One region of the Streptomyces sp. NPDC050315 genome, then DNA from elsewhere that is predicted to be linked to it. Evidence: riboswitches for the same ligand, from Rfam matches in the RefSeq annotation. Region 1 holds a riboswitch; the other holds the start of a gene.
What was found. A riboswitch is a leader RNA that binds a small molecule or an ion and turns the genes downstream of it on or off. The one in region 1 is predicted to bind glycine.

Region 1 (15,447 bases):
ATCCGCTCCCGCTCCTCCTGCGACATGTGGCAGGCGGAGAAGTGGCCTCCCTCGACCTGGCGCAGCTCGGGGCGGACCGTACGGGTGAGGTTGTCCTTCGGGATGTCCGCGTACGGGCAGCGCGGGTTGAAGGCACAGCCGGAGGGGACGTTGATCAGGCTGGGCGGGGAGCCCTTCACCGGGATGAGGCGGTCGGTCTGCTCGCGGTCGATGCGCGGCATCGAGCCGAGCAGGCCCCAGGTGTAGGGGTGTTGCGGCTCGTAGAAGACCTTCTCGGCGGGGCCGCGCTCCACGCACCGCCCGCCGTACATGACCAGCAGGTCGTCCGCGAGCTCGGCGACCACGCCCAGGTCGTGGGTGATGATGATGACCGCCGAGCCGAACTCCTTCTGGAGATCGCGGATCAGGTCGAGGATCTGCGCCTGGACGGTCACGTCCAGGGCGGTGGTCGGCTCGTCGGCGATGAGCAGCTCGGGGTTGTTGACCAGCGCCATCGCGATCATCGCGCGCTGCCGCATGCCGCCGGAGAACTGGTGCGGATGGTCGTCCACCCGCTTGTCCGGCTGCGGGATGCCGACCCGGTCCAGCATCTCGATCGCGCGCTTGCGTGCGGTCTTCTTGTCGACGTCGTGGTGGACGCGGTACGCCTCCACGATCTGGTTGCCGACCGAGTAGAAGGGGTGCAGCGCGGACAGCGGGTCCTGGAAGATCATCGCCATCTCGCGGCCGCGCAGCCGCCGCACGTCGTCGGGGTCGGCGCCGATCAGCTCCTGGCCGTCCAGCCAGATCTCGCCGGACATCCGCACCTTGCTGCGCTGCTGCCGGGAGGCCCGGTGCAGGCCCATCACGGCGAGCGAGGTCACGGACTTGCCGGAGCCGGACTCGCCGACGATGCCGAGGGTCTTGCCCTTCTCCAGCTTGAAGGAGAGGCCGTCGACGGACTTCACGACGCCGTCGTCGGTCGGGAAGTGCACCTTGAGGTCGCGTACTTCGAGGAACGCGGTGGGGGCGGCGCCGCCCTCCGCCACCGGCTCGGCGATCGCCGCGGAGCCTGCCTCCGGGGCCGCTGCCGCATCCGTCGCCGCGGTGGTCTTGGTCAGGTCGTCGGAGTCGGTCACGAGAGCCTCACCCGCGGGTCGACGGCGGCGTACAGGACGTCCACCACCAGGTTGCACAGGACGATGAAGAAGGCGGCGAGCAGGGTGACGCCGAGGATGTTGGGCAGGTCGTTGGCGGTGATCGCCTGGACGGCGAAGGCGCCCACGCCCTGGAGGGAGAAGACCTGCTCGGTGATGAGCGCGCCGCCGAGCAGCAGGCCGAGGTCCATGCCGAAGACGGTGATGATCGGGGTGAGCGCGGCGCGCAGGCCGTGCCGGACGACGACCTTGCGCTCGCGCAGGCCCTTGGCCCGTGCGGTACGGATGTAGTCCTCGTTCAGCGTCTCCAGCATGCCGGCGCGGGTGAGCCGGGCGTACAGCGCCGAGTAGAGGAAGGCGAGGGTGACCCAGGGCAGGACGAGGGTGCGCGCCCAGGCGAACGGGTCCTCCAGGAGCGGTACGTAGTCACTGCGCTCGAAGATCGGCCACTGGTACGTGAAGAGGGCCAGCGCCAGGGCGCCGGTGAAGAACATGGGGAGCGAGACGCCGGCCAGCGCCACGCCCATCGCCGCGCGGTCGAAGAGCGAACCGGGGCGCAGCGCGGAGAGCACGCCGGTGGCGACGCCGGAGACGACCCAGACCACGGCGGCACCGGCGGCCAGCGAGAGGGTCACCGGGAGCCGGGACTGGATCTCGGGCCAGACCTCGATGTGGGTCTTGAAGGAGTAGCCGAAGCACGGCACGTTACAGCGGGCCGCCTCGGGCCCGAACTTGTAGTCGACGCCGACGAAGATGCCCTTGAGGAAGTCCCAGTACTGCTCGTACACCGGCTTGTCCAAGCCGAGGTTCTTCTTCACCGCGGCGATGTCCGCGGCGGTGGGGGCCTTGCCGATGTACTGCTGTGCGAGCTGGTCGGAGGACTGCCCGGCCAGCTTCGGCAGCAGGAAGAAGATGCCGAAGGTGACCGCGCTGACGATCAGCAGCAGGATCACTGCGCTGATCAACCTGCGGATGATGTACGAGAACACGGGACTGCGGCGTCGGTGCCCGCCGGCCGCCGCCGGCGGGCACCAATGCCTTCACCTGCCTTCCGGGGCTGCTACTTCTTGATGCCGACGTTGAGGTAGTCGTACTGACCGCTGAAGGCCGAGGTGGACACCAGGTTCGTGGCCTCCGGCGAGCGGTACATCAGCACCTTGAAGTAGGTCAGCGGCACGATCACCGCCTGCTCCATCGTCTTCTTGTCGATCTCGGCGTACGCCTTCTCGCGCGCGGCCTGGTCGGTGTTGGCGATGGCGGTGTCGAGCAGCTTGTTGATCTCCGGGTTGTCCAGCTCCGAGAGGTTGGTGTTGCCGGACTGGCTGATCGCCTTGCCGTTCAGGATCTGCTGCAGGTAGCCGTAGCCGGTCGGGAAGTCCGAGCCCCACTGCATCATGATCAGACCGACGTTGTTCTTCTTGTTGAACTTCGGCACGCCCGCGTAGTCCGAGAAGTACTTGCTCGTCGGGTACTGCTGGATCTTGGCGTTGATGCCGATCTTCTTCAGCGAGTCGATGACGGTGGTGGCCGCGTCGACCTCGTCCTGGCGGTCCGAGCGGGCGAGGATGGTGGTGTCGGTCTTGCCGGCGCCGCACTCCTTCCACTTCTTCTTCGCCTCGGTCAGATCCAGCTTGTCCTTGGCGTCGTACTTCTGCGGGTACATGTCGAACTTCTGGTACCCGGCGATGTCGGTCGGCAGGACGGTGGACGCGATGTCACCGCGGATCGGGCCGCCGAGCGAGGTCTGCACGGCGCGCTTGTCGATCGCGTACTGCACGGCCTGGCGGCACTCCAGCTTGTCGAACGGCTTCACCTTGCTGTTGATCGCCGTGTAGACCAGCCGCTGGCCGAGCGCGTTGTCCGTGTTGGCCTTGAGCTTCGGGTCGGTCAGCAGCTGGGCCTGGGTCTGGCCGTCCACGCCGCGCCCGGCGAGGTCGATCTGGGTGTTGCCGGACTGCAGGTCCTTGTCGATGGTCGACTGGGCGACCTTCATCTTCAGGACGATCTTGTCCGGGAGCTGCTTGCGCAGCGGGTCGGTCTTGGCGGACCACTGCGGGTTGCGTACCAGGACGAGCTGCTTGCCCTCCTGGTAGCTCTGGAACTTGTACGAGCCGCTGGAGACCACGTTCTTGGTGTAGTCGGCGCCCTTGTCCTTGGCCTGCGGGACCGGCGCGGTCTGCGGCGCGGACACCAGGTAGTCGAACTCCGCGAACGGCTTCTTCAGGTGGAAGACGATCGTGTGGTCGTCGGGCGTCTCGATGGACTTCAGCCCGGCCTTGGACTTGTCCTTGTACGGACCCTTGTACTTGTCCTTGTCCTCCAGGAACTGCTGGAAGTAGTTCGGGCCGAGCGAGAGGGTGTCGCGGGCGAAGTTGGAGCGCTCCACCGCGTACTTCACGTCCTGGGACGTGACCTCCTTGCCGTCCTCGTACTTCACGCCCTTGCGGAGCTTGTACGTCCAGGTCTTGCCGCCGTCGGAGGGCTTGCCCATCGACTCGGCGAGGTCGGGCACCAGCTCGTTGCCCTTCTCGCCGGGAGCCGGCTTGAAGGTGGTGAGCGGACGCGCGTAGAGACGGCTGAAGTTGTAGATGAAGGCGTAGTAGGTGTTGCCCGGGTCGAAGGACTCGGGGGCGTCGCTGATCGCGTAGTTGACCGTCCCGCCCTTCGCGTCCGAGGCGTTGACGATGCCCTTCGTCGCGGCGTTCGCCGCGGACGCGCCTTCGTTCGCGTCCTTGCCGCCACTGCAGCCGGCCAGCAAAAGGCCCGCACTGGATATGGCCGCGATCGCCGCGACCGGAACTGACCTTCGCATGATGCTCGGTTTCCCCTTCGTTCGTCGGAAACTTCGGTGGAACTAGCCGGTACCGCCCGGGCGTTGCCGGAGCGGTGTCAGCGGCTGCGCGGGTCCAGCGCGTCCCTCAGGCCGTCACCGAGCAGGTTGAACGCGAGCACGGTGACGAAGATCGCGAGGCCGGGGACGAGCATGTACTGGGGGTCGACCTCGTAGTACTTGACCGCCTGGTTCAGCATTCCGCCCCAGGAGGACTGCGGGGGCTGGATACCGACACCGAGGAAGCTGAGGGCGGCCTCGAAGAGGATGTTCGAGGGGATCAGCAGCGTGGAGTACACGACGATGGGCCCCACCAGGTTCGGCAGCAGCTCCCGGAAGAGGATGAACGGGCCGCGTGCGCCCATCCCCCGGGCCGCGTCGACGAATTCGCGCTCCCGCAGCGACAGCGTCTGGGCCCGCACGATGCGGCCCATGTACGGCCAGTTGAAGAAGCCGATCACAAAGATCAGGACCGAGATGTGCAGCGGCAGGCCCTCCAGGCCGAAGGCGCCGCCCTGCAGCGAGGCGGAGATGGCGATGGCGAAGAGCAGCAGCGGGAACGCCAGGAAGACGTCCATCATCCGGCTGATCACCGCGTCCACCCGGCCGCGGTAGTAGCCCGCCACCACGCCCAGGACCGTGCCGATCGCCACCGACAGCAGCGTCGCGCCGAACGCCACGATCAGCGAGACCCAGGAGCCCTCCAGGACCCGCGCGAGCAGGTCGCGGCCGAACTTGGGGTCCACGCCGAGCGGGTGGTCCGCGCTCATGCCGCCGAAGTCGCCGAGCGGCAGGGTGGTGTTGGGGTCGATCAGCGACTGATTCGGCTCGTTCGGGTCCAGGCCGAGGAGCGACTGCAGGGGCCGGGAGAGCGCCGCGATCACGATGAGCGCGGTGACAACGATGGCGCCGACCACCGCGACCTTGTCGCGTTTGAAGCGCAGCCAGGCGATCTGACCGAGCGAGCGGCCCTCGATCCGCTTGCTCGGCACGCCTTCCAGCACCGCTTCCGGCTGCGCCTCGGCAGCCGCCCCGGTGGTCTCGATCGGTGCGGTCACGTGCCTTAGACCCCTCTCGGCCGCGCTTGGCCGGCCCATGTCCGCCGCGTCGGCGGCTCGGTTCACATCACTGGTGTGCGCGCCGGCGGACGTCCGGAGGTCTTGCAGCTCAGCGTTTTTCGGATGTCCGCGCGACAGCGGTCGAGTTGCTTGTCGCACACAGGGTCCAGGCCCTGCTGCGGGAGTCTTCATCCGAGTCGCGATCAGTCACCAGCCCTGCCGGGGAAAGGATGCGCAACTGTGATGTGCTCCACGGCATTCCGTTATACGGACATCCGGGACGGCTCAGCGGTTCGCGCCCCCGCCCGGCGGCGGCCTCAACGACGGTACACAGGAGGGCAATTCGGCACACGTCGGCGCGAGGGGCGACGGCACTTTCACGCCGCGACGGGGGCGGGCGGGGTCGGGCGTGACCTCAGTAGGGGCGGGGGTAGCCGTAACCGTGAGCGGCGGTGGGGGCGGCGGTGGGGTCCTGTGCACCGCGGTCGAAGAAGGGGCGCGCGTAGGCGCGCATCCACATGCCCACCGGGTCGTATTCGTCCTCCATCGCCACCGTCGAGACAGGCAGTCCCTCCGGAACCGCGCCGATGGACTGCTGCATCATCAGCCGTACGGACTCCACGGCGGCCGGGCTCGTGTCGTACAGCTCCAGGCCGATCGCCAGATACGGGACGCCGAGCGCGGGCTGGACCCAGGCGCGGCGCAGCGCGCGGACGGCCGGGGTGCGGTGCGCGTTCTGCCCTAGGAGGGCGTAGAACTGCGGGATCTCCACGGCCGGTTCGGTGATCCGCAGGGGCCCTGCGGGCAGCCGGTCCAGGCCGCCGGCGATCCGGCGCAGGTCCAGCCAGGGAATGCCGACGCCGCCGCCCGGCGCGTGCGGGTTCAGCCACAGGCCCCAGCGGTCGGGGTAGAGCGCGGCGGCGATCTCGGGCCCGGAGACCACTTCGTGGGCGCGGGTCCAGCCGCTGGCCGCGAGCTCCGCCGGGGAGGTCACGCACGGCGCGTAGCCGAGCCCGTCGACCTCCATGTTGCCGTACTGCGCATCGGCGGCCCCGGCGCTGCCCTGCCACAGCAGCATCCACACCTGGCCCCCGGCCAGCGCCTGCAGCAGCGCCTCATAGGCGTCGTACCGGCCGGGCGAGACCTGCTGCAGCACCTGCTCGACCTGGCCGGCCGCCGCTCCCTGATGCGCACCCGCGCTCACGTGTCCCCGTCCCTTCTCTCGGCAGGCACGCAAGGGCGCCCGCCCGGTCATTGCACCAGCTTAAGGGCGGGTCCGGCACCGGCCCCGGGCCGGGCGCGCGCGATCCGTCCTGGTACGGGCCGCTATTCCGCTTCCGTACGGGCCGGTCCGCGGCCGCGCGGTTACCCCAGGTCCTGTGCGTAGAACGGCCGGACCCGCTCCCGCATCCAGTCCACGACGGGGTCCTGCGCGATGTCCAGCATGACCAGCTGGACCGGCCACGGCACCGGTACGGCGCCGAGGGCCCGGCCCAGGGCGGCGAGCGCGCCGTCCCGCTGCGCCTGGTCCTGGAGTGCCGCCGCCGGGTCGGCGACCTGCACACCGACGAAGAGCGTGGGCGCGTCGCCCTCGATGTTCGCGAGGCAGCGACGGGCGGTCGTGACGTACGGGACGCCGGAGAACTCCAGCCCCGCCGCGGCGAGGAAGTCCACCGGCTCGTCCTGCCAGTCCGGCTCGTACAGCCGCACCCGGCCACCGGAGGGCAGGCCGTCGCGCGGCATGTCACCGCGGCACAGCTCGGCCACGGCGGGCGGCGGCAGCGGTACGCCGACGGTGCCGTCCGGATTCACCGCGATGCCGATCTTCGGCGGCAGGCCGCGGGCGAACTCACGGGCGGGCGCGACCGTGCACGGCATGTGTGCCCCGACGACCCGCAGGAACTCCTGCTCGGAGCTGAAGACGGGGACGTACGCCATGCCGTCGGGCAGCTCCACCGTGGGCAGGTCCAGGCCGGGCCGGCCGAAGCCGGCGCTGTCGGGGCCGCCGCCCTTGGGCAGCGGCACCCATATCCGGCTGCGGCCGAGCACCTCGACGATCCGGGCGCCGGCGCCGGGGTGACCGACCGACGCCGCGAGCACCTCCTCCAGCTCATTGGCCGGCCAGGCCAACTGCGGAATGCCTTCTTCGGAAATGCCCTGCCCAGGGATGCTCTGCTCCGGAATGTCCATGGTCACCACCCGCTTCGTGCCGCGCTGCCTGATCGAAAACCCTAGCGTCCGACCGGCCGGTTCTTCTCGGGCGTATCTCACATGCGGCACGGAAGCGCGGTCCCGTCAGCCGGACAGCGCGGCCCCGTCAGCCGAACGTCGTCCGCTCCAGCGCGTCCGCCGCCCGCCGGTCCAGCAGCACCGACGCCGTGAAGCCCTTCGGCAGCCGCGCCGTCCGGGCCCTGGCCAGCAGTCGCCGGACCGCGCGCCGGTGCCGCCCGAAGGCGTAACCGGACACCCCGCGGCCCCTGGCCCGCTGCCCGGAGAGCGCCACCGCAGGCGGCACGTCGAGCAGGACGAGATGCAGCTCACGGCCCTCCCGCCGGGCGGTGCGCGCGATCCAGCGGCGTACCCAGGCGAGCGTGCCGCAGTCGTGCACGACCACGCTGCCGCCGGAGCGCAGCGCCTGCCGCAGGCCGTGGTAGTGCGCGGCCCGGACCAGCGGGCGGATCAGGCCGTACGGCAGCCAACCGAGCCGGCCCGCCTCCCAGCGCTCCCGTACGTCCTGGGAATCGATGCGGTGCACGGGCGCACCGGCCCGGTCCAGCGCGGGCACCACGCGGTGCATCAGCGTGCTCTTGCCGCTGCCGGGCAGGCCCGAGACGACCACCAGGCCGCCCGCGGGAAAGTCCAGCTGCCGCACGGCCGCCTCACCTTCCATGCCGCGCAGATCCATCAGGGGCGCGCCGCGGCCGGGACGCACCACCGCCTTGGGCACGCGGGCACGGCGCGGCACCGCGCCGGGCGCGACCCCCGCCGTCGTCGCGCATACGGCTTGCCTCTGCACCGTGATCGCCCTCCCCGTTGGTTCACTGGGTCTCCCCCATACCCGCAGAGTGTCAAGAAAAGGTAATGAGCTTCAAGCGCGGGGCAGGTCGTGCGAGGGACACCGGGTGTGCGGGCCGGGACTCCTCTATCGGGCGCTGCCGTGCAATGATGTGCGCGCCACCGTGCATCCGTGAGCGCACACCGGCACTCAACTGCATACCGGCCGCTTGAATCCGCGCGGGAGAGTTCCCGCCAGGCCACGGCGGGGCGCCGAAGGAGCAAGTACTCCCTTGAATCTCTCAGGCCCCTGTACTGCGCGGACGAGGCAGATCTGAAAAGCGGGCCGCCCGGGTGCGGCCCCACCCAAGGTGCAAGCCGAAGCCCGATCGGGGCTGTCGGTGAACCTCTCAGGTTCCGATGACAGATGGGGAGACGTCCGATACGTCCCTGTCGTCCATCCCCGGGAGCCCGCTGCCATGAGTGAACCCCGTCGCACTGCGCTCGATGCCACGCATCGCGCGCTCGGCGCGACCATGACCGACTTCGCCGGCTGGGACATGCCGCTGCGCTACGGCAGCGAGCGCGACGAGCACGTCGCCGTCCGCACCCGCGCCGGCCTCTTCGACCTCTCCCACATGGGCGAGATCACCGTCACCGGGCCCCAGGCGGCCGACCTCCTCGACTACGCGCTGGTCGGCAACATCGGCTCGGTGAAGCCGGGCCGCGCCCGGTACACGATGATCTGCCAGGAGGACGGCGGGATCCTGGACGACCTGATCGTCTACCGGCTGGCCGACCAGGAGTACATGGTCGTGGCCAACGCCTCCAACGCGCAGACCGTGCTGGACGCGCTCATCGCCCGGCAGGCCGGCTTCGACGCCGCCGTACGGGACGACCGCGACGCGTACGCGCTGCTCGCGGTCCAGGGCCCGGAGTCGGCGGGCATCGTGAAGTCGCTCACGGACGCCTACCTGGACGGCCTCAAGTACTACGCGGGCCTGCCCGGCACCGTCGCGGGCGTCTCCGCGCTGATCGCCCGGACCGGCTACACCGGCGAGGACGGCTTCGAGCTGTTCGTCCGGCCCGCCGACGCGGTCGCGCTCTGGGAGGCGCTGACCGAGGCCGGCAAGGACGCGGGCCTGGTCCCCTGCGGCCTGTCCTGCCGCGACACGCTGCGCCTGGAGGCGGGCATGCCGCTGTACGGGAACGAGCTGTCCACCTCCCTGACGCCGTTCGACGCGGGCCTGGGCCGGGTCGTGAAGTTCGAGAAGCCCGGGAACGAGGGCCGCTTCGTGGGCCGGGACGCGCTGGCCGCGGCCGCCGAGCGCGCCGAGCAGAACCCGCCGCGCAAGCTGGTCGGGCTGATCGCCGAGGGCCGCCGCGTGCCGCGCGCGGGCTACCCGGTCGTGGACGCCGAGGGCACCGCCATCGGTACCGTCACCTCCGGTGCCCCCTCCCCCACCCTCGGCAAGCCGGTCGCGATGGCGTACGTGGACGCGGCGCACGCCGAGCCGGGTACGAAGGGCGTCGCCGTGGACATCCGCGGCAAGCACGAGCCGTACGAGGTCGTCGCGCTGCCCTTCTACAAGCGGGAGAAGTAGCCGCCCGGCGTGGCGCAACCCGCCACGGCCCGTCCGTACGGACGGTAGAAGTTCCCTACGGACGACAGAAGTGACGCGTTCGCGTCTCACCTGTCAAGACCCTCTGCACGATCATTCCCGCGCATCCAGGAGAATCGAACCATGAGCAACCCCCAGCAGCTCCGGTACAGCAAGGAGCACGAGTGGCTGTCGGCCGCCGAGGACGGCGTCTCGACGGTCGGCATCACCGAGCACGCGGCCAACGCGCTCGGCGATGTCGTCTTCGCCCAGCTCCCCGAGGTCGGCGACACCGTCACCGCGGGCGAGTCCTGCGGCGAGCTGGAGTCGACCAAGTCCGTCAGCGATCTCTACTCCCCGGTCGACGGTGAGGTCACCGAGATCAACGAGGACGTCGTGGCCGACCCGTCGCTGGTGAATTCCGCCCCCTTCGAGGGCGGCTGGCTGTTCAAGGTGAAGCTGAGCGGCGAGCCGGAGGACCTGCTCTCCGCCGACGAGTACACCGCTTTCACCGCCGGCTGACCTACGCCCGCCCGCCGTGCCGAGGGGCCCGCAAGCCCCTCGGAGGCTCCCACCCAGGAAGACTCATGTCGCTTCTGAACAGCTCCCTCCATGAGCTCGACCCCGACGTCGCCGCCGCTGTCGACGCCGAACTCCACCGTCAGCAGTCCACCCTCGAAATGATCGCGTCGGAGAACTTCGCTCCGGTCGCCGTCATGGAGGCGCAGGGCTCGGTCCTCACCAACAAGTACGCCGAGGGCTACCCCGGCCGCCGCTACTACGGCGGCTGCGAGCACGTCGACGTCACCGAGCAGATCGCGATCGACCGGGTCAAGGAGCTGTTCGGCGCCGAGTACGCCAACGTGCAGCCGCACTCGGGCGCCTCCGCGAACCAGGCGGCGCTGTTCGCCATGGCCAAGCCGGGCGACACCATCCTCGGCCTGGACCTGGCGCACGGCGGGCACCTCACGCACGGTATGCGCCTGAACTTCTCCGGCAAGCAGTTCAACGTGGTGCCCTACCACGTCGACGGCAACGGCCTGGTCGACATGGCCGAGGTCGAGCAGCTCGCCAAGGAGCACCGCCCCAAGGTGATCATCGCGGGCTGGTCGGCGTACCCGCGCCAGCTGGACTTCGCCGCCTTCCGGCGCATCGCCGACGAGGTCGGCGCGTACCTGTGGGTCGACATGGCGCACTTCGCCGGCCTGGTCGCCGCGGGTCTGCACCCGAACCCGGTCGAGCACGCCGACATCGTGACCTCCACCACGCACAAGACGCTCGGCGGTCCGCGCGGCGGCATCATCCTGGCCAAGAAGGACTTCGCGAAGAAGCTGAACTCCTCGGTCTTCCCGGGCTTCCAGGGCGGCCCCCTGGAGCACGTGATCGCGGCCAAGGCGGTCTCCTTCAAGGTCGCCGCGTCGGAGGACTTCAAGGAACGCCAGCAGCGCACCGTCGAGGGCGCCCAGCTCCTCGCCGAGCGCCTGACCTCCCCCGACGCGCGCGCGGCGGGCGTGAACGTGCTCTCCGGCGGCACCGACGTGCACCTGGTCCTGGTCGACCTGCGCGACAGCGAGCTGGACGGTCAGCAGGCCGAGGACCGCCTCCACGAGGTCGGCATCACGGTCAACCGCAACGCCGTCCCGAACGACCCGCGGCCCCCGATGGTCACCTCGGGCCTGCGGATCGGCACCCCGGCGCTGGCCACCCGCGGCTTCACGACCGAGGACTTCCGCGAGGTCGCCGACATCATCGCGCTGGCGCTGATGCCGGAGTACGACGCGGCCGCCCTCAAGGCCCGCGTCACCGCGCTGGCCGACAAGCACCCGCTGTACCCGGAGCTGGGCAAGTAAGTCACCTGGCCGTCGTACGGGCTTCACGGGCCCGGGGCATCCTGTCCCCGGGCCCGTGGCGTGTGCGCCCTCATGCGCCGTGCCGTGTGCGCCATGTGCGCCTCACCACAGGACGTCCGGTGACCGCCCCGTATGCCCCCTTGGTCGCGTTACGCTCGGCAGTCGGCGCAGAAACGTCCCGCCTACGCCGTTCACGGCCTGCTCCCGCGGAGCGTGCCCGGCACGCAACCCGCCCCCTCGCCCACCCTGAGCAGACAAAGGAGTCCGCCACCGTGGCCATCTCCGTCTTCGATCTTTTCTCCATCGGCATCGGCCCGTCCTCCTCCCATACGGTCGGCCCGATGCGCGCGGCACGGATGTTCGTGGGCCGCCTCAAGAAGGACGGCCTCCTCGCGCAGACCACGTCCGTACGGGCCGAGCTCTTCGGCTCGCTCGGCGCCACCGGCCACGGCCACGGCACCCCCAAGGCCGTCCTGCTGGGCCTGGAGGGCCACTCGCCGCGCACCGTCGACGTCGAGAAGGCCGACGACATGGTGGAGCGCATCCGCACCACCAAGCGGCTGCGGCTGCTGAACGCCGAAATAGGCGACGCGCACGAGATCGACTTCGACGAGTCGACCGAGCTGATCCTGCACCGCCGCCGCTCGCTGCCGTACCACGCCAACGGCATGACCCTCTTCGCGTACGACGAGCACGGCGCCCCGCTGCTGGAGAAGACGTACTACTCGGTGGGCGGCGGCTTCGTCGTCGACGAGGACGCGGTCGGCGCCGACCGCATCGTGCTCGACGACACCGTGCTGAAGTACCCCTTCCGCACCGGCGACGAGCTGCTGCGGCTCGCCCAGGAGACCGGCCTGTCGATCTCCGCGCTGATGCTGGAGAACGAGAAGGCGTGGCGCACGGAGGAGGAGATCCGCGCCGGGCTGCTGGAGATCTGGCACGTCATGCAGGCCTGCGTGAGCCGCGGCATGTCCCGTGAGGGCATCCTGCCGGGCGGCCTGAAGGTGCGCCGCCGGGCGGCGAACGCGGCCCGCGCGCTGCGCTCCGAGGGCGACCCGCAGGCCCACGCGATGGAGTGGGTCACCCTCTACGCGATGGCCGTCAACGAGGAGAACGCGGCCGGCGGCCGGGTCGTGACCGCGCCCACCAACGGCGCGGCCGGCATCATCCCCGCCGTCCTGCACTACTACATGAACTTCGTGCCCGGCGCCGACGAGGAGGGCGTGGTCCGCTTCCTGCTGGCCGCGGGCGCCATCGGCATGCTCTTCAAGGAGAACGCCTCCATCTCCGGCGCCGAGGTCGGCTGCCAGGGTGAGGTCGGCTCGGCCTGCTCGATGGCGGCGGGCGGCCTGGCGGAGGTGCTGGGCGGCTCCCCGGAGCAGGTGGAGAACGCCGCGGAGATCGGCATGGAGCACAACCTCGGCCTGACCTGCGACCCGGTCGGCGGCCTGGTCCAGATCCCGTGCATCGAGCGCAACGGCATGGCCTCGGCGAAGGCCGTCACCGCGGCCCGCATGGCCCTGCGCGGCGACGGCCGCCACCACGTCTCCCTCGACAAGGTCATCAAGACCATGAAGGACACCGGCGCCGACATGTCCGTGAAGTACAAGGAGACCGCGCGCGGCGGCCTGGCGGTGAACATCATCGAGTGCTGACGGGCCAAACCCGTACGTGATCCAGATCACGGAATACCCCCGGAGGTTGGGGGCAGGCGCCGGTTCGTGATTCTCGTGATGCTGATCGCTCTGGCAACGCTGGGCCTGCTGGTGGCGCGCTACGCGCCCCGCCCCCCGGCCTGACCTCTTTACCCCGCGACGGGTCCGAACCTCCCCCGGTTCGGGCCCGTTGTCGTTTTTCCCTTGCGCCCCGGAGCCATACCCCGTATCCGTATGACTCACGGGGAACTCCCGTACGCCGCACGGCGTTTGGTTGTCGACGGCGCTTTTCACACAGCGTGCACAGCCGTCGTGCACGGGGGACGTCGAGGGGAGCGACGAAGCACGGTCGGAGGGCAACTCCACCTTTGAGACCTTGCGTCAGCGGGCATGTCCAGGATGGACCGCAGTGACGCTTGGTAATCGCACGGTTGCGGGAGGATTGCAATGCTGCACGGCGTCGATGTCAGCTCGTACCAGCCCACGTACTCCACCAAGGGCCTGGACTTCGTCTTCATCAAGGCGACCGAGGGCCGTTCCTACATCAATCCGCACCAGAGCTCCCAGGCGTCGCGGGCCCGCGAGGCGGGGTGCGTGGTCGGCTTCTATCACTTCCTGTGGCCGGGGAACATCGCGGCGCAGGCCCGGTACTTCGTCGACAAGTGCGCGTCCAGACTCGGCGACGTGCTGATAGTCGACTGGGAGCGCACCAGCGCCGGGACGTACGCGAGCAACGCGCAGAAGGACCAGTTCATCCGCGAGGTGAAGGCCCTGCGGCCGCACCGCCACAAGGTGCTGCTGTACTGCAACCGCGACTTCTGGCTCAACCACGACACCACGTCCTACGCCGGCGACGGCCTGTGGATAGCGGACTATGTCTCCGCGGGCCGCCCGCGGATCAAGGCCAAGTGGCGCTTCCACCAGTACACCGACACCCCGCTCGACAAGAACGTCGGCCAGTTCTCCAGCAAGGCCGCTCTCAAGGCGTGGGCGAACGAAGAATAGAGTTTCCTCGTACGTACGCGCCTGTGTGCCGGTGCCGCCCGTCTCTCCGCGGCCCCCGGCGGCACAGCGAGACCACGAGGAGCCACCGTGACCGACCCGGCGTCCATGAGCCTGCAGCAGGAGATCGCCCGGGATCTCCAGGTGTCCGCGTCCTTCGACGCGCACGAGGAGATCGAGCGCCGGGTGGCCTTCCTCACCGAGCGGCTGACCTCCACGGGGCTGCGCTCCCTGGTGCTCGGCATCAGCGGCGGCGTGGACTCCACCACCGCGGGCCGGCTCTGCCAGCTCGCGGTGGAGCGGGCGCGGGAGGCGGGGCACGACGCGACGTTCTACGCGATGCGGCTGCCCTACGGCGTCCAGGCCGACGAGCACGACGCGCAGCTCGCGCTGTCGTTCATCAAGGCCGACCAGCTGCTCACGGTGGACGTGAAGCCGGCCAGTGACGCCGCGCTGGCGGCCGTCCTCGCGGGCGGGGCGACCTTCCGCGACGCCCACCACCAGGACTTCGTGCAGGGCAACATCAAGGCCCGGCAGCGCATGATCGCGCAGTACGCGGTGGCCGGCGCGCAGGAGGGCCTGGTCGTGGGCACGGACCATGCCGCCGAGGCGGTCTCCGGCTTCTTCACCAAGTTCGGTGACGGCGCCGCCGACCTGGTGCCGCTGACCGGGCTGACCAAGCGCCGGGTGCGCGCGGTGGCCGAGGCCCTCGGCGCCCCCGCCGAGCTGGTCTGGAAGACCCCGACCGCCGACCTGGAGACGCTGGACCCGGGCAAGGCGGACGAGGACGCGCTCGGCGTCACGTACGACAACATCGACGACTTCCTGGAGGGCAAGCCGGTCAGCGAGCAGACGTACGAGACGATCGTGCGCCGCTACCGCCTCACGGCCCACAAGCGGGAACTGCCGATCGCGCCCTGAGATGTCATGCCCCCGCAAGGGGGTCTTCCGCCGCGCGACGGTGAATCGTGGGCATTGACGGGCATGGATCGGCGCATGGGATGCCACCAAGTGCGATCGGAAGATCAACTGTCAGTGGGTGCGCCTACGCTCCGAGACATGAGTTACGCAGACCTGCGCGAACTCCAGACCGCGCTCACCCACGCCGCCGACCTCGCCTCGGGCCTGCAGACGGCCCCCAGCCGGCAGGACGCCGACCAGCTCGTCGACGTCCTGCGGCGCGCCCTGACCGCCGCCGGATCGCTCTCCGAAACCGGCACGACCGGCTGCGCCGCGCATCCGCACGGCGCGGTGGACCCGCTGTACGGCGACCCCGAGGACCCGCTGCCGCCGGGGTACGGCAAGTGCCTGCTGTGCAACG
Region 2 (15,447 bases), on a different contig from region 1:
CGATCGAACGGGCCCTGCACCAGGCCGAATCCGTGCCCACCGCCTACCAGCCACGGCTGCTGTCCGTACCGGAGCTGTACATGCTCACGCTGTGGCTGCACGAGGACATCACGGCGGACGGTGCCGAAGGCTGCCCGGGGGCGGGGGACCTGCTGGTCCCACTCGCCCCGGCGCCCCCCGGCATCGCCGCTCACCGGCCGCACCATGTCGCCGAGCTCCTGTCCCGTCTCACGCTCCGCCTCACGCCCGCGTCCCTTCTGGGCTCGCCGGCCTAGTAGGGACCCGGGACGCGGCGTCCCTCGAAGCGCCGTGTGCCGGATGGGTTCCGATTCACCGGAGTGCGCCCCGCGGTTCTCCTCGCCGCGGGGCGCACTGCTGTGCGCGTACTCCTCCGAACGCACCGTTCCGCCGGGTGACTAGCCCACAATGACCAGTCGAGACCCCCCAGAGGTGCGGTACGAGACGCGGCAACCGCCCGCATGGGTGATGCGTCTTCATCCAGTAAGTACCGCTGCTGCGAAATCCCTGCGGAATCACGCCCGTAGGGCAACACTGGGAGCGAACTACCGAACGGGGGGCGGCCATGAACGCCACATCGAGCCGCAGGAAGACGTCCACCACCACACCGCAGCGAAAGACAGCATCCATGTGCCAGCACCAGCCACCGTGTCCGTCAGCAGAGTCCGCCGACCGGGAGGCCGCCCATCTTGTGGCGCACCACCCGGAGCAGGGCTGGAGCCTGTTGTGCAACGGCGTCCTCCTCTTCGAGGACACCGGTGAGCTCCTGCCGGACGGGCAGGTCATCGACCCGCACCGGCCGATGGGCACCGGGCAGGTCGTCACCGCAGCCTGACGCGGTGAGCGGGAAGTACGAGCAGGGCCCCCGGCGGAGATCGCCGAGGGCCCTTTGACGTGCCGGGACGCTTCAGAAAGCGCCGCCGGCCGCCACCAGCTCAGAGCCGCGACAGGAAGCGCGCCCGCCGAGTCGGCTCAGGAAGCGCCGACCGCCGTCAGCCGTCGTAGTCCTCCAGCGGTGGGCAGGAGCACACGAGGTTGCGGTCACCGTAGGCGCCGTCGATGCGGCGCACCGGCGGCCAGTACTTGGCCGCGGCGTCCACGCCGGCGGGGTGCACGGCTTCCTCACGGGTGTACGGGTGGGTCCACTCGCCGGTGAGGGAGGCGGCGGTGTGCGGGGCGTTGCGCAGCGGGTTGTCTTCCTTGTCCCACTCGCCCGTGCCGACCTTCTCGATCTCCGCGCGGATGGCGATCATCGCGTCGCAGAAACGGTCCAGTTCGGCGAGGTCCTCGCTCTCGGTCGGCTCGATCATGAGCGTGCCTGCCACGGGGAAGGACATCGTCGGGGCGTGGAAGCCGTAGTCGATCAGGCGCTTGGCGACGTCGTCGATGCTGACGCCGGTGGCCTTGGTCAGCGGCCGTACGTCGATGATGCACTCGTGCGCGACGAGGCCGCCGGGACCGGTGTAGAGCACCGGGTAGTGCGGCTCCAGGCGCTTGGCGATGTAGTTGGCGGAGAGCACCGCGACCTGGGTGGCGCGCTTGAGGCCCTCGCCGCCCATGAGGCGGACGTACGCCCAGGAGATCGGCAGGATGCCGGCCGAGCCCCAGGGGGCGGCGGAGATCGGGCCGACGCCGGTCTCGGGGCCCGCGGTGGGCTGCAGCGGGTGGTTGGGGAGGTACGGCGCGAGGTGCGCGCGCACGCCGACCGGGCCGACGCCCGGACCGCCGCCGCCGTGCGGGATGCAGAAGGTCTTGTGCAGGTTCAGGTGCGAGACGTCGCCGCCGAACTTGCCCGGCTCGGCGACGCCGACCAGCGCGTTCAGGTTGGCGCCGTCGACGTAGACCTGGCCGCCCGCGTCGTGCACGGCCGCGCAGATCTGGGTGATGTGCTCCTCGAACACGCCGTGCGTCGACGGGTAGGTGACCATCAGGACGGCCAGCTCGTCGCGGTACTGCTCGATCTTGGCGTGCAGGTCGTCGGCGTCGACCTCGCCGTCCTCGCCGGTCTTGACGACGACGACCTTCATGCCGGCCATCACGGCGCTGGCGGCGTTGGTGCCGTGCGCGGAGGACGGGATGAGGCAGACGGTGCGCTGCTCGTCGCCGTTGGCGCGGTGGTACGCGCGGACCGCCAGCAGGCCCGCGAGCTCGCCCTGTGAACCGGCGTTGGGCTGCAGGGAGACCTTGTCGTAGCCGGTGACGACGGCGAGGCGCTCCTCCAGCTCCTGGATGAGGGTGAGGTAGCCCTGCGCCTGGTCCACGGGCGCGAAGGGGTGCAGCGCGCCGAACTGCGGCCAGGTCACCGGCTCCATCTCGGTGGTCGCGTTCAGCTTCATCGTGCAGGAGCCGAGCGGGATCATGCCGCGGTCCAGCGCGTAGTCACGGTCGGCGAGGGTGCGCAGGTAACGCAGCATCGCGGTCTCGGAGCGGTACTGGTGGAAGACCGGGTGGGCGAGGTAGTCGTCGGTGCGCAGCAGGGACTCGGGCAGCACGTCGGCGGCGGCCGCGTCCAGCTGCTCGATGTCGGCCTGGGCACCGAAGGCGCCGAGGACGGCGGTGAGCTGGGCGCGTCCGGTGGTCTCGTCGCAGGCGATGCCGACCAGGTCGGCGTCGATGTGGCGGAGGTTGACGCCGGCCTCGCGGGCGGCGGCGACGATCTCGGCGGCACGGCCGGGGACCCGCGCGGTGAGGGTGTCGAAGTACGTGCCGTGCACGACCTCGATGCCGCCGGCGCGCAGGCCCTCGGCGAGGACGGTGGCGTAGCGGTGCGTACGGCGGGCGATGGCGGCCAGGCCCTCGGGGCCGTGGTAGACGGCGTACATGCCGGCCATGACGGCGAGGAGGACCTGCGCGGTGCAGATGTTGCTGGTGGCCTTCTCGCGGCGGATGTGCTGCTCGCGGGTCTGCAGGGCCAGGCGGTACGCCTTGTTGCCGTCGGCGTCGACGGAGACGCCGACCAGGCGGCCGGGGAGGCTGCGGGCGAACTTCTCACGGACGGCCATGAAGCCGGCGTGCGGGCCGCCGAAGCCCATCGGCACACCGAAACGCTGCGTCGTACCGACGGCGATGTCGGCGCCGAGCTCGCCGGGCGAGGTGAGGAGGGTCAGGGCCAGGAGGTCGGCGGCGACGGTCACGATCGCGCCAAGTTCGTGAGCCTGTTCGATGAGCGCGCGGGGGTCGCGGACCGCGCCGGAGGCGCCCGGGTACTGCAGCAGCACACCGAAGACACCGCGCTCGGCGATCTCGGCGGGAATGCCGTCGCTCAGGTCGGCGACGACGACCTCGACGCCGGTGGGCTCGGCACGGGTCTCTATGACGGCGACGGTCTGCGGCAGACAGTCGGCGTCGACGAGGAAGACGCCCTTCTTGACCTTGCCCATGCGGCGGGAGAGCGCCATGGCCTCCGCGGCCGCGGTGCCCTCGTCCAGCAGCGAGGCGCCCGAGGTGGGCAGCCCGGTGAGGTCGGCGACCATGGTCTGGAAGTTCAGCAGGGCCTCCAGGCGGCCCTGCGAGATCTCCGGCTGGTACGGGGTGTACGCGGTGTACCAGGCGGGGTTCTCCATGACGTTGCGCAGGATGACCGGCGGCGTGAACGTGCCGTAGTACCCCAGGCCGATCATGGAGGACAGCACGTGGTTGCGGTCCGCGAGGCCCCGCAGCTCGTCCAGGACCTCCGCTTCGGTGCGGCCCTGTGGCAGGTCCAGCGCCTCGGCGCTCTTGATCACGTCGGGGACGGCGGCCGCGGTCAGTTCGTCCAGCGAGCCGAAGCCGATGTGCGCGAGCATCTTCGCCTGGGCCGCCTGGTCGGGGCCGATGTGGCGCTGCTCGAACGGGGTGCCGCGCTCCAGCTCGGTCAACGAGATGCGGTTGGTGGTCATCTGCGGGGGCCTCCTGGTCTCTGGGACCTACGAGGGGCACCACGGCGCTGGTGCCCGGACGGCCTCCCCCTCTGTCATCTCAACCTGAGAGCTTCACCGGAACGCACGCAGCGTCCGGTTTTCACCGTCGGTGAGGAGGGGCTCCGGTACTGCACTGTCCGTGGCCCACCCTGCTTTCCAGAGTGATCTCGTCCGCGCGGTACGTGTGCCTGAGAGATTCCGGGGAGGAGTTGCTCCTTCGGCGCCTCCGGCCCGGGGGTCGGAGAGCTCTCCCGCACGGGGTCATCGATCGCTGACCAGCCTACCAGCGCGACTGCTCGGCATCCCTCGAGTGGCCAGGGCGGGAAATGTGCCGTTTCGTAGGGTGCAGAGGACAGTTCCAGCAGGTAGGAGGAACCGTGCAGACCGATATCGATCCCCGCAGTCTGATCGGCCGCAAGGCGTTCGACCGGCACGGCACCAAGATCGGCACCGTCGACGAGGTGTACCTGGACGACGCGACCGGCGAGCCGGAGTGGGCGGCGGTCCGTACCGGACTCTTCAGCCGGGACGCGTTCGTGCCCCTGGAGCCGAGCCGGCTGGTCGACGACGCGCTGCACGTGCCGTACGAGCGCAAGCTGATCAAGGACGCGCCGGACTTCGGAGTGGGCCGCCACCTCTCGCCGGAGCAGGAACTGCAGCTCTACCACCACTACCGGCTGGATATCTCCGCCACGGACGCGGAGCTCGCCGGGGAGGACGCGGTCGGCCGTCCGGCCGCCGGGTCCGCCGACCGGGAATTCGGACGGATAGCGGGCTCGCCGGAGGACTGAGCGGCAGCTGCCGGCGGGGCGGGTATGGGCGGATGCGCCCCGTCCTCGGCCGCCGGCGGACCGTCCGGACCGCCGCCCACCAGGGGCAGCGCCTCCCCCGGCGTCAGCGCCGGGTCGTCGACCAGGAACGTCCGCACCCGCCCCGGCGCGGACCAGGGCTGCTCGAACCGTACGGTGACCCGCCCCAGGCCGCTTCCCTGGACCCATCCGGGGCCGTACTCGGTGTGGACCACGTCCAGGCCCGGCAGCCACTTCCTGGGCCGCTCAGCGGCCTCCTCGGCCTCTTCCGTCCCGCTCTCCCCTGCCGCCCCTTCCGTCGCTCCGGCCTCCTCGACGAGCCGGGCCTCCTCGGCCGCCCGCTCCGTCGCCGCCTGCGCGAAGAGGTCCTCCTGCGTGAAGTCGGCGAGGCCGGTCACCCCCACGCCGAGCAGCCGCACCCCGCCCGTCGTGTCGATCAGATCCAGCAGCCGCCCCGCCGCCTCCCGCACCACCGCGGGGTCGTCCGTCGGCCCGCGCTGGGTCTCGGACCGGGTCAGCGTGGAGAAGTCGTAGTTGCGCACCTTCAGCACGACCGTACGGCCCGAGCGTCCGGCAGCACGCAGCCGCTGCACGCACCGGTCCGCCAGCCGCATCACCTCGGCGCGCACCCTCGTACGGTCGGTGAGGTCCACCTCGAAGGTGTCCTCGACGGAGACCGACTTGGCGTCCCGCTCCGCGACCACGGGCCGGTCGTCCCGGCCCAGCGCCATCGCGTACAGCCCCGTGCCGTGCGCGCGCCCCAGCAGCCGCACCAGCTCCGCCTCGCCGGCCTCGGCGGTCTCCGCGACCGTGTGGATCCCGGCCTTGCGCAGCGCCTCGGCCGTGGCCGGGCCGACGCCCGGCAGCGTCCGCACGGTCATCGGCCCGAGCAGCTCGCGCTCGGTGCCCGGCTCGATCAGCACCAGGCCGTCCGGCTTGGCCTGCTCGGATGCGATCTTCGCGAGCATCTTGGCACCCGCGAGGCCCACCGAGCCGGTCAGTCCCGTGACCGCCAGGATGTCGCGGCGCAGCTGCTCCCCCACCGCACGGGCCGATGCGGCGTCGTCGGCGACCCCGCCGGCCTCCAGGTCCACGAACGCCTCGTCCAGGCTCAGCGGCTCCACCAGCGGCGACAGCTCGTGCAGCAGCGCCATGACTTTTTCACTGACCTGGCGGTACACGTGGAAGCGGGGCGTGAGGTATGCGGCGTTGGGGCAGAGGCGGCGGGCCTGGGCAGTGGGCATGGCCGAGCGGACGCCGAAGACGCGGGCCTCGTACGACGCGGTGGAGACGACGCCGCGCCCGCCGATGCCGCCCACCACCACGGGCTTTCCGCGCAGGCTGGGCTTGGCCGCCTGCTCGGCGGCCGCGAAGAACGCATCCATGTCCAGATGCAGGATCGTCGGCGCACGTCTCACGTCACTGATGGTGCCGTACACCACTGACAATCGGCCGCGCGGCGGGTGCTTCCGCGCCGCGCGTCGTACCGTGCGCCTGCACGGGCCGTTCTAGACCGCGCGATTCCTGCGGCGGGCCAGCTCGTCGTGGGGATTGTGGCCGATGAGGGTCTCGCCGGTGTCCACGCGCTCTCCGTGCAGCTGGGACAGCCCGGCCTCCACGTCCCGCCAGACCACGCCGACGGCGATGCCGAAAACGCCCTGACCACCCTGGAGCAGATCGACGACCTCATCGGGCGAGGTGCACTCGTACACCGTCGCGCCATCGCTCATCAGCGTCATCTGGGCCAGATCGGGCAGTTCGCGGGAGGCGAGGTGCTGCACGGCCGTGCGGATGTTCTGCAGCGAGACGCCGGTGTCCAGCAGCCGCTTGACGATCTTCAGGACGACGACGTCCCGGAAGCTGTAGAGCCGCTGGGTGCCCGAGCCGTACGCCGGCCGCACGCTGGGCTCGACCAGTCCCGTACGCGCCCAGTAGTCCAGCTGCCGGTAAGTGATCCCCGCGGCGGCACATGCCGTCGGTCCTCGGTATCCGACCGTCTCGCCGACCGGGCCGGCCGGCTTCCCGGCGGCCTGTGCCGGGGCACGGTTTACGGGGGCACGATTCGCCGCGCCAGTGTGAAGCGGCAATGCCCCTCCCGCCGCCGTACCGTCGCCGGTGATTGCCACGCCGACCTCCGTCCTTCACGTCCCGGACGGGACCTGCCTTATCGACGGTATGCAGTCACTCGGGGTGCGTCAACGATCGCCGCGCTCGCCACGCCGAGTGATAATCACCCTACGAGTGGTTTCACGTGACTTTATGCGGGGAATGTCTGGTGGGTTGTGCGCCGGGTGTGCTGTCGTGCGCCCCGCTCGCTCCCTTACGGTGCGGCGCCCGCTGCGGCCTTACTGGCTGTTGGTACCGAAGTCCTCGGGGGAGATCTGATCGAGGAACTCGCGGAACTTCTCCACCTCGTCCTCCTGCTCATCCGGGATCGCGATGCCGGCATCATCCAGCACCCCGTCGGTCCCGTAGATCGGCGTACCCGTGCGCAGCGCCAGCGCTATGGCGTCGGACGGGCGGGCGCTGACCTCCACGCCGCTGGCGAAGACCAGCTCGGCGTAGAAGACGCCTTCCCGCAGGTCCGTGATGCGCACCTGGGACAGCTCCTGGCCCACCGCCTCCAGCACGTCCTTGAACAGGTCGTGCGTCAGCGGCCTGGCAGGGGCCATGCCCTGCTGGGCGAAGGCGATGGCGGTCGCCTCGCCGGGCCCGATCCAAATGGGCAGGTAGCGGTCGCCTCCCACCTCGCGCAACAGCACGATCGGTTGGTTGGAAGGCATTTCCACCCGGACACCCACGACGTCGAGCTCGTTCACACAGCAACCCTAGGACGTGCCCGGCCGGTTTGGGTAGTCGGGCACCCCCTCGGCGGGGGTGTCCGTACCCAAGGTCACGGCAGCCGGACGTGGAGGGCGGCCTGGACCAAGGCCGCATGAAGTCGTACGGAGAGCGTGGCCAGCTCCCTGGCCGTGGCCTCCGCATGGGCCCTGGTCTGCGGGTTGCGGTGCCGCTTCAACGGCGCCACGACCTGCTCGATCAGGCCCGCCTCGCGCTCCGCCGCGGCCTTCACCGCCCGCAGATGACGCGCTTCCAGGCCGAAGCGGCCCAGCTCGGCGACGAGCTTGGCGACCGCCACGGCTTCGATGCCGTACCCGCCGTCGGACGCCGGGGCGAGCAGGCCGTACGCCTCCCAGTCCGCGAGCTCGGACTCGTCCACCTCAGTGGCGGCCAGCAGCTCGTCGCGGCCGATCCGGGCGGCCGTCGGATGCTCACCGGACGGCTCCTGTACACCGTCCAGGAACTCCCTGGGCGCCGAGGCGGGCGCCGGGAGCTGCACGTCCTCACCGCGCGCCACGGCGTCCAGGTGCTCGCGGATGACCTTCAGCGGCAGATAGTGGTCGCGCTGCATCCGCAGCACGCCCGCCAGCCGCTCGACGTCCTCCGTGCTGAACTTGCGGTACCCGGACGGCGTACGCTGCGGCTCGACCAGGCCCTCCGACTCCAGGAAGCGGATCTTGGAGATCGTGACCTCGGGGAATTCGTCGCGCAGCAGATTGAGCACCGTACCGATGCTCACCAGCTCGCCGCCCGCGGCGGCGGTGCCGGAGGAACCGGCACCGCCGGACGGTGTGTGGTGCATGTGCCTTCCCTGGCCGGTCAGATGCCGACGCCCCGCTGGCTCGCGTAGAAGACCAGGCGGAACTTGCCGATCTGCACCTCGTCGCCGTTCGCCAGCGGAACCGAGTCGATCCGCTCACGGTTGACGTAGGTGCCGTTCAGGCTGCCGACGTCGGTGACGGTGAAGCCGCCGTCCTGGCCGCGATGGAACTCCACATGGCTGCGGGAGACCGTCACGTCGTCCAGGAAGATGTCACTCTGCGGATGGCGGCCCGCCGTGGTCAGGTCACCGTCCAGCAGGAAGCGGCTGCCGGAATTGGGGCCCCGGCGCACCACGAGGAGCGCGGAGCCGAGCGGCAACGCGTCCACGGCGGCCTGGGCCTCGGGGGACAGCGAAGGCATCGGGGTCTGCCCCGTCGTCTCCGCGTCGTACGCCTCGATACCCGAGATGGAGATGGTCGAGGTCGTCTCAGAGGGACGCTCGGCCTGCCCACCGGCGCGCAGCGGCGCGCCGCAGTTGGAGCAGAACCGGCTCGCCTCGGCATTGCGGTGCCCGCACCTCGTACAAACCGGCAAGGCGGACCCTCCACCCGTAGCGGCTGATGGTTCCTGGAAACCTATGGGGCCGGACGCGGCAGGGTCAACAGAACCGGGCTGCTGACCACCGGAAGTACCACCGGCCGGGCCGGCCACCTCGTCACGGAAGAGCGGGCGCTCCTCATTGGCCGCCGGCTCACCTGACTGCCGTGGCGCGGCGTGCCGCGCAGAGGCGTTGCCGCCGTCCTTGCGGTCACTCTTGCCGAACAGCTTCGCAAAAAAACTCACGGGCGATTCCCCTTGAACGAAACAGACCCGCCCGTGGGGCAGGACGAACCCTCGATGCACACACCGGCCGATCCGGACATCCATTCAACGTCCGGGGCCTTCACACAGTTTCCACCACGCACCACTTGTGCGGTGCGCCGACCCCCGGCTACCTCATGCCCCGTCACACGCCTCGCCATACGTTCCCGCCTCACTGCGACGACGACCGCGCGTAGTCGGGCCGTTCCGCCTTGCGCAAGGCGTCCACGACGATCTTGTCCTGACGGGTCACAGACACCGTGGCCTGCTCCTTCTCCAATGTCTGAACCACTCCGCCCGGGATGTTCAGGGCCGGCTCCAGGTCCTCGGGCTTGCCGATGACCTTGAAGCGGAACGGCTGCACGACCCGCTTCCCGTCGATCTCCACGCCGCCCCGCACGTCCGAGACGTAGGTGTTCGCCACGACACGGACGTCGTTGACCTGAATGGCCTCCGCGCCGGCCGCGCGCAGCTCCTGGATCGTGTCCAGAAGCTTGTCCGCCTCGACGGAGCGCGACGGGTCGTCGATCGTGAGCGAGATGCCGGGCCCCTCGGCCGCCACCGTACCGGCCAGCACCCCGAGCTGCTGTTCTTTTTCCACCGTCTGCTTACGGGCCTCCTCGGCCTGGTCCGAGCTGTTCTCCAGCTCGGTCTTCTGGCCTTCCAACCGCCGTTGCTCGTCCTCCAGGCGCTGCGAGCGGTCGTCGAGCTCGTCAAGGATGCGCACCAGGTCCTCCTGGCGCGCTCCGCGCAGCGCACTGCTGTCACTGGTGGAACGTACCTGAATAGCGAGCCCCAGCCCGAGAATGAACAGCAGTACCGCGGCAATCAATTGAGCCCGGTTCAGGCGCGGCGGCCACAGACCGGCTTTCAGCCGCTCCCGGCCGGTGAGCTGGGGCGCTTCTTCGGGGCCCGGCCGCGCCGCGGACGGCTGACCGTTCGCGGGAGCCTGCCCGTTCCCTACGGGGCCGCGCTCCTCCGCCCCGGATGCCGCGGCGCCCGCGGGACGGCCGCCCTGAGGCGCTGCCGACGCACCACCGGGACGCGGTTGCTGCGGCCCCCGAGGAGGCCCGCCAGGCGCCTGCCGCTCGGGCGGCATGGGCAGCCGCCCAGCGGGCCCGGAACGGTCACCGGGGGCTTGCGGACGCCCCTGCCCGGGCCCTTGCGCAGGGCCTTGCGGGCGCTGCCGTACAGGGCCGTGCGCACCATGGGGGCCGGCCTGACCGCTCCCCTGAGGGCGCGCCTGCGGCCCTCCTTGCGGACGGCCCTGCACCGGGCGCGGCGGGCGCCCCTGAGCGGGCCCCTGGGGGCCACCCCGCCCTTGTACGGGGCGCGGCGGGCGCCCTTGGGCGGGGCCCTGCAGGGGTCCTTGCAGACGGCCGGGGCCTGGCCGCTGCGTATGACCTTCGCCAGGCTCCTCCTTCGGGGCCTGCGCGGCGGCCGCCTGCTCGGCAGCCTCGTCCGCCCTGCGGGTCACCGGCTTCTCGGGCGCCTCGGTACGTTCACCCTCCTCGGGCTTACCGGACGTCTCGGACGCCTTGGGCGTTTCGCGGCGCTCCGGGGCATCGTCCCCCTTCGGAGTGTCGCGACCTTCTGACGGCTCGCCACTTCCAGGCGTCACGGGACGTTTCTGCACCACACCGCCCTCAGCAGGCGCGGCCTCGTCGCGCCCGGCCGTCCGGTCGCTCTCGGGCGACTCGGCGCGCTCCTGCGATTCCTCGCGCCCCTGTGCCTCGTCAGGCTCGTTGCGCTCGTTGCGCTCGTTGCGCTCGTCGTTCTTGTCGTGCTCGTCGGATGCCATTGGTCTCACGCCCTGAACACGTGCCGGCGAATCGCGGCGGCGTTGGAGAAGATGCGGATGCCGAGTACCACGACCACACCGGTGGAGAGTTGGGCGCCGACGCCCAGCTTGTCCCCGAGGAAGACGATGAGTGCGGCGACAACCACATTGGACAGGAAGGAGACGACAAAGACCTTGTCGTCGAAAATGCCGTCCAGCATCGCCCTCAGACCGCCGAACACGGCGTCCAGCGCCGCGACAACAGCGATCGGCAGGTAGGGCTCGACCACCGTCGGCACCACGGGGCGGACGACAAGTCCGACCACGACTCCCACGATGAGGCCCAGTACGGCGATCACGATGTGCCCTTCCCTGTGTCGGTGCCGCCCGGCTGCGCGGCACCGGTCTTCGGCTGTGCGGTACGTACGATCAAGCTCGGCGCGGGCGGCAGCGTGAGGTCACCCTCGGTGGAAATCCTGGTGCGGACGCCGTAGTTCTCCTGCAGCACATGCAGGTACTGGCCATCGGCGCTGTCCTGGAACGTGGTGCTCAGCCGCTGCCCGTCCCCCACCGCCAGCACCGTATACGGCGGCGCCAGCGGTTTGTTGTCGACCAGTATGGCGTCTCCCGCCGCCCTGATCGCCGAGAGGGACGTGAGGCGCTGTCCATTGACGGAGATGGCCTCGGCGCCGGATTCCCACAGGCCGTTGACCACCCGTTGCATGTCCCGGTCGCGCACCCGCCCGGTATCGGAGAAGCCGCTGCTCTCTCGGGGACCGCCACCGCCGGTCTCCGCTTCCTTGGCGTCGTCCACGACCAGTTTCACCCCGGGGCCGGTGACCTGAGTGGAACCGGACAGCAGCGCCAGTAGGTCGGCCCGTTCGCCGTCACTCTTCTTGAGCGCCCTGCGCTGCATGTCGCCGACGTCCTCACGGAGCGAGTCGACGTGCTGCTGCAGTTTGTCGGCCTTGTCGGTGCCCTGGTCGATCCGCGCGATGAGCTCCTCGCGCTCCTTGGCCATGGTCGGTGCTGATATCCGCGCCTGGGCGGCCCCGACCGTCACGACCACCGCGGCGAGGACCAGCCCGGCCGCCAGGCCCAACTTGGCCCGCAGCGTACGGGGCAGGCCCCCGGCCGTCGCCGCCTTACGGGCCGCCGCTTCGGCGTATCCGTCATCGAGGCTGTGCTCCATGACATTGGTCAGCAGCGACATGGAGGCATCGGGGCGCGGAGCGTATCCGGGGCTGCTCCGTTCGGGGTGCTGCTGCGACATGCCGCACATCGTCGCACGTCGGCGGCGCGGTCACCCAATGGCCCCACCGGCGCGCCGAATCGGGACGCGCCGGTGGGGACCCGGGTCAGCGGCCCGCGCTGTCCACGACGGACGCCCACTCGTCCAGGAGCTGCTGCGCGGAGGCGTCGTCCGGGCCCTCCGCCCACAGGTGCGTGACCGCCTCGGCCGGGTCGGGCAGTACCAGTACCCACCGCCCGTCGGCCTCGACGACCCGCACGCCGTCCGTGGTGTCCACGGACCGGTCGCCGGCCGCCTCCACCACATGCCGCATGACGAGACCCTTGACCGCCCACGGGGTCGCCAGATCGCGCTTGAGGACGTGCGCACGCGGGATACGCGCGTCAATCTGGCTCAGCGTGAGCTGCGTACGGGCCACCAGACCGATCAGCCGGACGAACGCGGCCGAGCCGTCGAAGACGCTCGCGAACTCCGGGACGATGAAGCCGCCCCGGCCGTCGCCACCGAAGATCGTGTCGTCCGCCCTGCCGACCCGGGTCAGGTCGTCGGGCGACGTGGTCGTCCACTCCACCTGCGTACCGTGGTACGCCGCCACCTGCTCGGCGATACGGGTGGTGGTCACGGGCAGCGCCACCCGCCCGCTGCGCCGCTCGGCGGCCACCAGGTCCAGCATGACCAACAGGGCGCGGTCGTCCTCGATGATCCGCCCCCGCTCGTCAACCAGGGACAGCCGCTCGCCCACGGGGTCGAAGCGCACCCCGAAGGCCGCGCGCGCCGACGCGACGATCTCGCCCAGCCGTACGAGCCCGGACCGCCGCGCGTCCTCGGTCTCCGTGGGCCGCGACTCATCGAGACCGGGGTTGATCGTCAGCGAGTCCACCCCGAGACGGCCCAGCAGGCTGGGCAGCACCAGACCGGCGCTGCCGTTCGACGCGTCCACGACGACCTTGAGGGCGGCCTCCGCGATCCCGGTCGTGTCCACGGACCGCAGCAGCGAGCCCGTGTAGGAGTCGAAGACGCTGGACGGGAAGTGCAGATCACCGATCTCGCCGGGGAACGCGCGACGGTACTCCTGGCGGGCATACACCCGGTCGAGCTTCCGCTGCCCGCCCTGCGAGAGGTCCGCGCCCCGCTCGTCGAAGAACATGATGTCCACGGAGTCCGGCACGCCCGGCGTCGTACGGACCATGATCCCGCCGGCGCTGCCCCGTGCGGTCTGCTGACGGGCCACCGGCAGCGGCACGTTCTCGAGGTCGCGTACGTCGATGGCGCTCGCCTGCAGCGCGGAGATCACCGCCCGCTTCAGCGCCCGGGCACCCCGTGAATGGTCCCGCGCCGTGGTGACCGAGGAACCTTTCTTCAGGGTTGTCGCATACGCGCCCGCGAGCCGTACCGCCAGCTCGGGCGTGATCTCCACGTTCAGAATTCCGGAAACGCCACGGGCACCGAAAAGATGCGCCTGGCCGCGGGACTCCCAGATCACCGAGGTGTTGACGAACGCGCCCGCTTCGATCGTCTTGAACGGATAGACGCGGACGTTGCCCTGAACAATCGATTCCTCACCGACGAGGCACTCGTCGCCGATGACGGCGCCGTCCTCGATGCGGGCCGCCCGCATCACGTCGGTGTTCTTCCCGATGACACAGCCGCGGAGGTTGCACTGCTCCCCGATGTACACGTTGTCGTGCACCACGGCCTTGTGCAGGAAGGCGCCGCTCTTCACGACCACATTCGAGCCGACGACGGTGTGTTCACGCAGCTCTACGCCCGCCTCGACCTTCGCGTAGTCGCCGATGTAGAGCGGTCCGCGCAATACGGCGTCCGGGTGAACCTCGGCGCCCTCGGCCACCCAGACACCCGGGGACATCTCGAAGCCGTCGATATCGACATCGACTTTTCCCTCGAGGACGTCGGCCTGGGCCTTCACATAACTCTCGTGGGTACCGACATCCTCCCAGTAGCCCTCGGCGACATAGCCGTAGATCGGCTTGCCCTCCTTCATGAGCTGCGGGAAGACATCGCCGGACCAGTCGACCGGAACGTCCGGTTCAACGTAGTCGAAGACCTCGGGCTCCATGACATAAATGCCCGTGTTCACGGTGTCGGAGAAAACCTGTCCCCAGGTCGGCTTTTCCAGGAAACGCTCGACCTGACCGTCCTCGTCGACAATCGTGATACCAAACTCCAGCGGATTCGGGACCCGCGTCAGACAGACGGTGACGAGGGCGCCCTTCTCCTTGTGGAAACGGATCAGGTCGGTCAGGTCGAAGTCGGTGAGAGCATCGCCCGAGATCACCAGGAAGGCATCGTCCTTGAGCGCCTCCTCGGCGTTCTTGACGCTGCCGGCGGTGCCGAGCGGCTTTTCCTCATTGGCGTACGTGAGCTCCATGCCGAGCTCTTCACCGTCGCCGAAATAGTTTTTTACCAGCGAGGCCAGGAATTGAACCGTCACTACGGTCTCACTGAGGCCATGCCGTTTCAACAGCCGCAGCACGTGCTCCATGATCGGCCTGTTTGCCACCGGAAGCAGTGGCTTGGGCATGCTCGAAGTCATGGGCCGAAGGCGCGTGCCTTCACCGCCCGCCATCACAACGGCCTTCATGTCGGAAGCGTCCTCCTCGAAGAGACGACGATCTTGCCGACTTCACCCGCCCAGATGGCCCACTTCTCTCGCGTTGGGCACCCGGCCATCGCACGGCTGCCGGTTCGGCGAGCTCAGTCGGCCGCGGCGTCCGCCTTGATGATGCGACGGACCTGAACCACGTAGAGGATTCCTGCCCACCAGTAGAGCGTTGTACCCCATCCGGCGAACGCCCATCCGAAAATAGCAGCGAGTGTATGCAGCCAGCCACTTCCGTCACTGAGAAGCAGCAACGGGAACGCATACATCAAGTTGAACGTGGCCGCCTTGCCCAGGAAGTTCACCTGGGGCGGCCCGTACCGGTACCGGGCGAGCCAGGCCACCGCGATCAGCAGCATCAGCTCTCTGGCCAGCAGCGCGATCGTGATCCACAGCGGCAGGATCTCCCGCCAGGTCAGGCCGACCAGCGTGGACAGTATGTACAGCCGGTCGGCCGCCGGATCGAGAATGCGCCCCAGGCTGCTGATCTGATTCCACCGACGCGCAAGCTTGCCGTCCAGGTAGTCACTGACGCCGCTCAGAGCCAGCACCAGCAACGCCCAGCCGTCAGCCTTGGGACCGCCGAATTCCGGCCACAGAATCAG

Region 2: linked by a shared signal. The riboswitch ahead of gcvP (aminomethyl-transferring glycine dehydrogenase) and the one ahead of gcvT (glycine cleavage system aminomethyltransferase GcvT) in region 1 are both predicted to bind glycine.

Annotation. Positions count from the first base shown of each region.
Region 1 is NZ_JBFAKN010000004.1:265,650-281,096, forward strand. It holds gene AB0I82_RS16480 (ABC transporter ATP-binding protein) at 1-1,040, opposite strand, end outside; gene AB0I82_RS16485 (ABC transporter permease) at 1,115-2,125, opposite strand; gene AB0I82_RS16490 (ABC transporter substrate-binding protein) at 2,197-3,948, opposite strand; gene AB0I82_RS16495 (ABC transporter permease) at 4,026-5,024, opposite strand; gene AB0I82_RS16500 (enhanced serine sensitivity protein SseB C-terminal domain-containing protein) at 5,440-6,228, opposite strand; gene AB0I82_RS16505 (enhanced serine sensitivity protein SseB) at 6,390-7,214, opposite strand; gene AB0I82_RS16510 (AAA family ATPase) at 7,342-7,929, opposite strand; glycine riboswitch at 8,250-8,346, shown strand; gene gcvT (glycine cleavage system aminomethyltransferase GcvT) at 8,498-9,622, shown strand; gene gcvH (glycine cleavage system protein GcvH) at 9,764-10,141, shown strand; gene glyA (serine hydroxymethyltransferase) at 10,207-11,469, shown strand; gene AB0I82_RS16530 (L-serine ammonia-lyase) at 11,742-13,124, shown strand; gene AB0I82_RS16535 (GH25 family lysozyme) at 13,572-14,129, shown strand; gene nadE (ammonia-dependent NAD(+) synthetase) at 14,217-15,047, shown strand; gene AB0I82_RS16545 (hypothetical protein) at 15,186-15,447, shown strand, end outside.
Region 2 is NZ_JBFAKN010000003.1:905,681-921,127, forward strand. It holds gene AB0I82_RS15260 (hypothetical protein) at 1-275, shown strand, start outside; gene AB0I82_RS15265 (DUF5999 family protein) at 647-853, shown strand; gene gcvP (aminomethyl-transferring glycine dehydrogenase) at 1,011-3,896, opposite strand; glycine riboswitch at 4,084-4,181, opposite strand; partial or broken gene AB0I82_RS15275 (PRC-barrel domain-containing protein) at 4,295-4,603, shown strand; gene AB0I82_RS15280 (DNA polymerase IV) at 4,588-6,144, opposite strand; gene AB0I82_RS15285 (MerR family transcriptional regulator) at 6,235-6,852, opposite strand; gene AB0I82_RS15290 (bifunctional nuclease family protein) at 7,072-7,545, opposite strand; gene AB0I82_RS15295 (MerR family transcriptional regulator) at 7,620-8,369, opposite strand; gene AB0I82_RS15300 (FHA domain-containing protein) at 8,387-8,923, opposite strand; gene AB0I82_RS15305 (DUF881 domain-containing protein) at 9,363-10,289, opposite strand; gene AB0I82_RS15310 (small basic family protein) at 10,997-11,329, opposite strand; gene AB0I82_RS15315 (DUF881 domain-containing protein) at 11,326-12,243, opposite strand; gene AB0I82_RS15320 (mannose-1-phosphate guanyltransferase) at 12,329-14,824, opposite strand; gene AB0I82_RS15325 (CDP-alcohol phosphatidyltransferase family protein) at 14,938-15,447, opposite strand, start outside.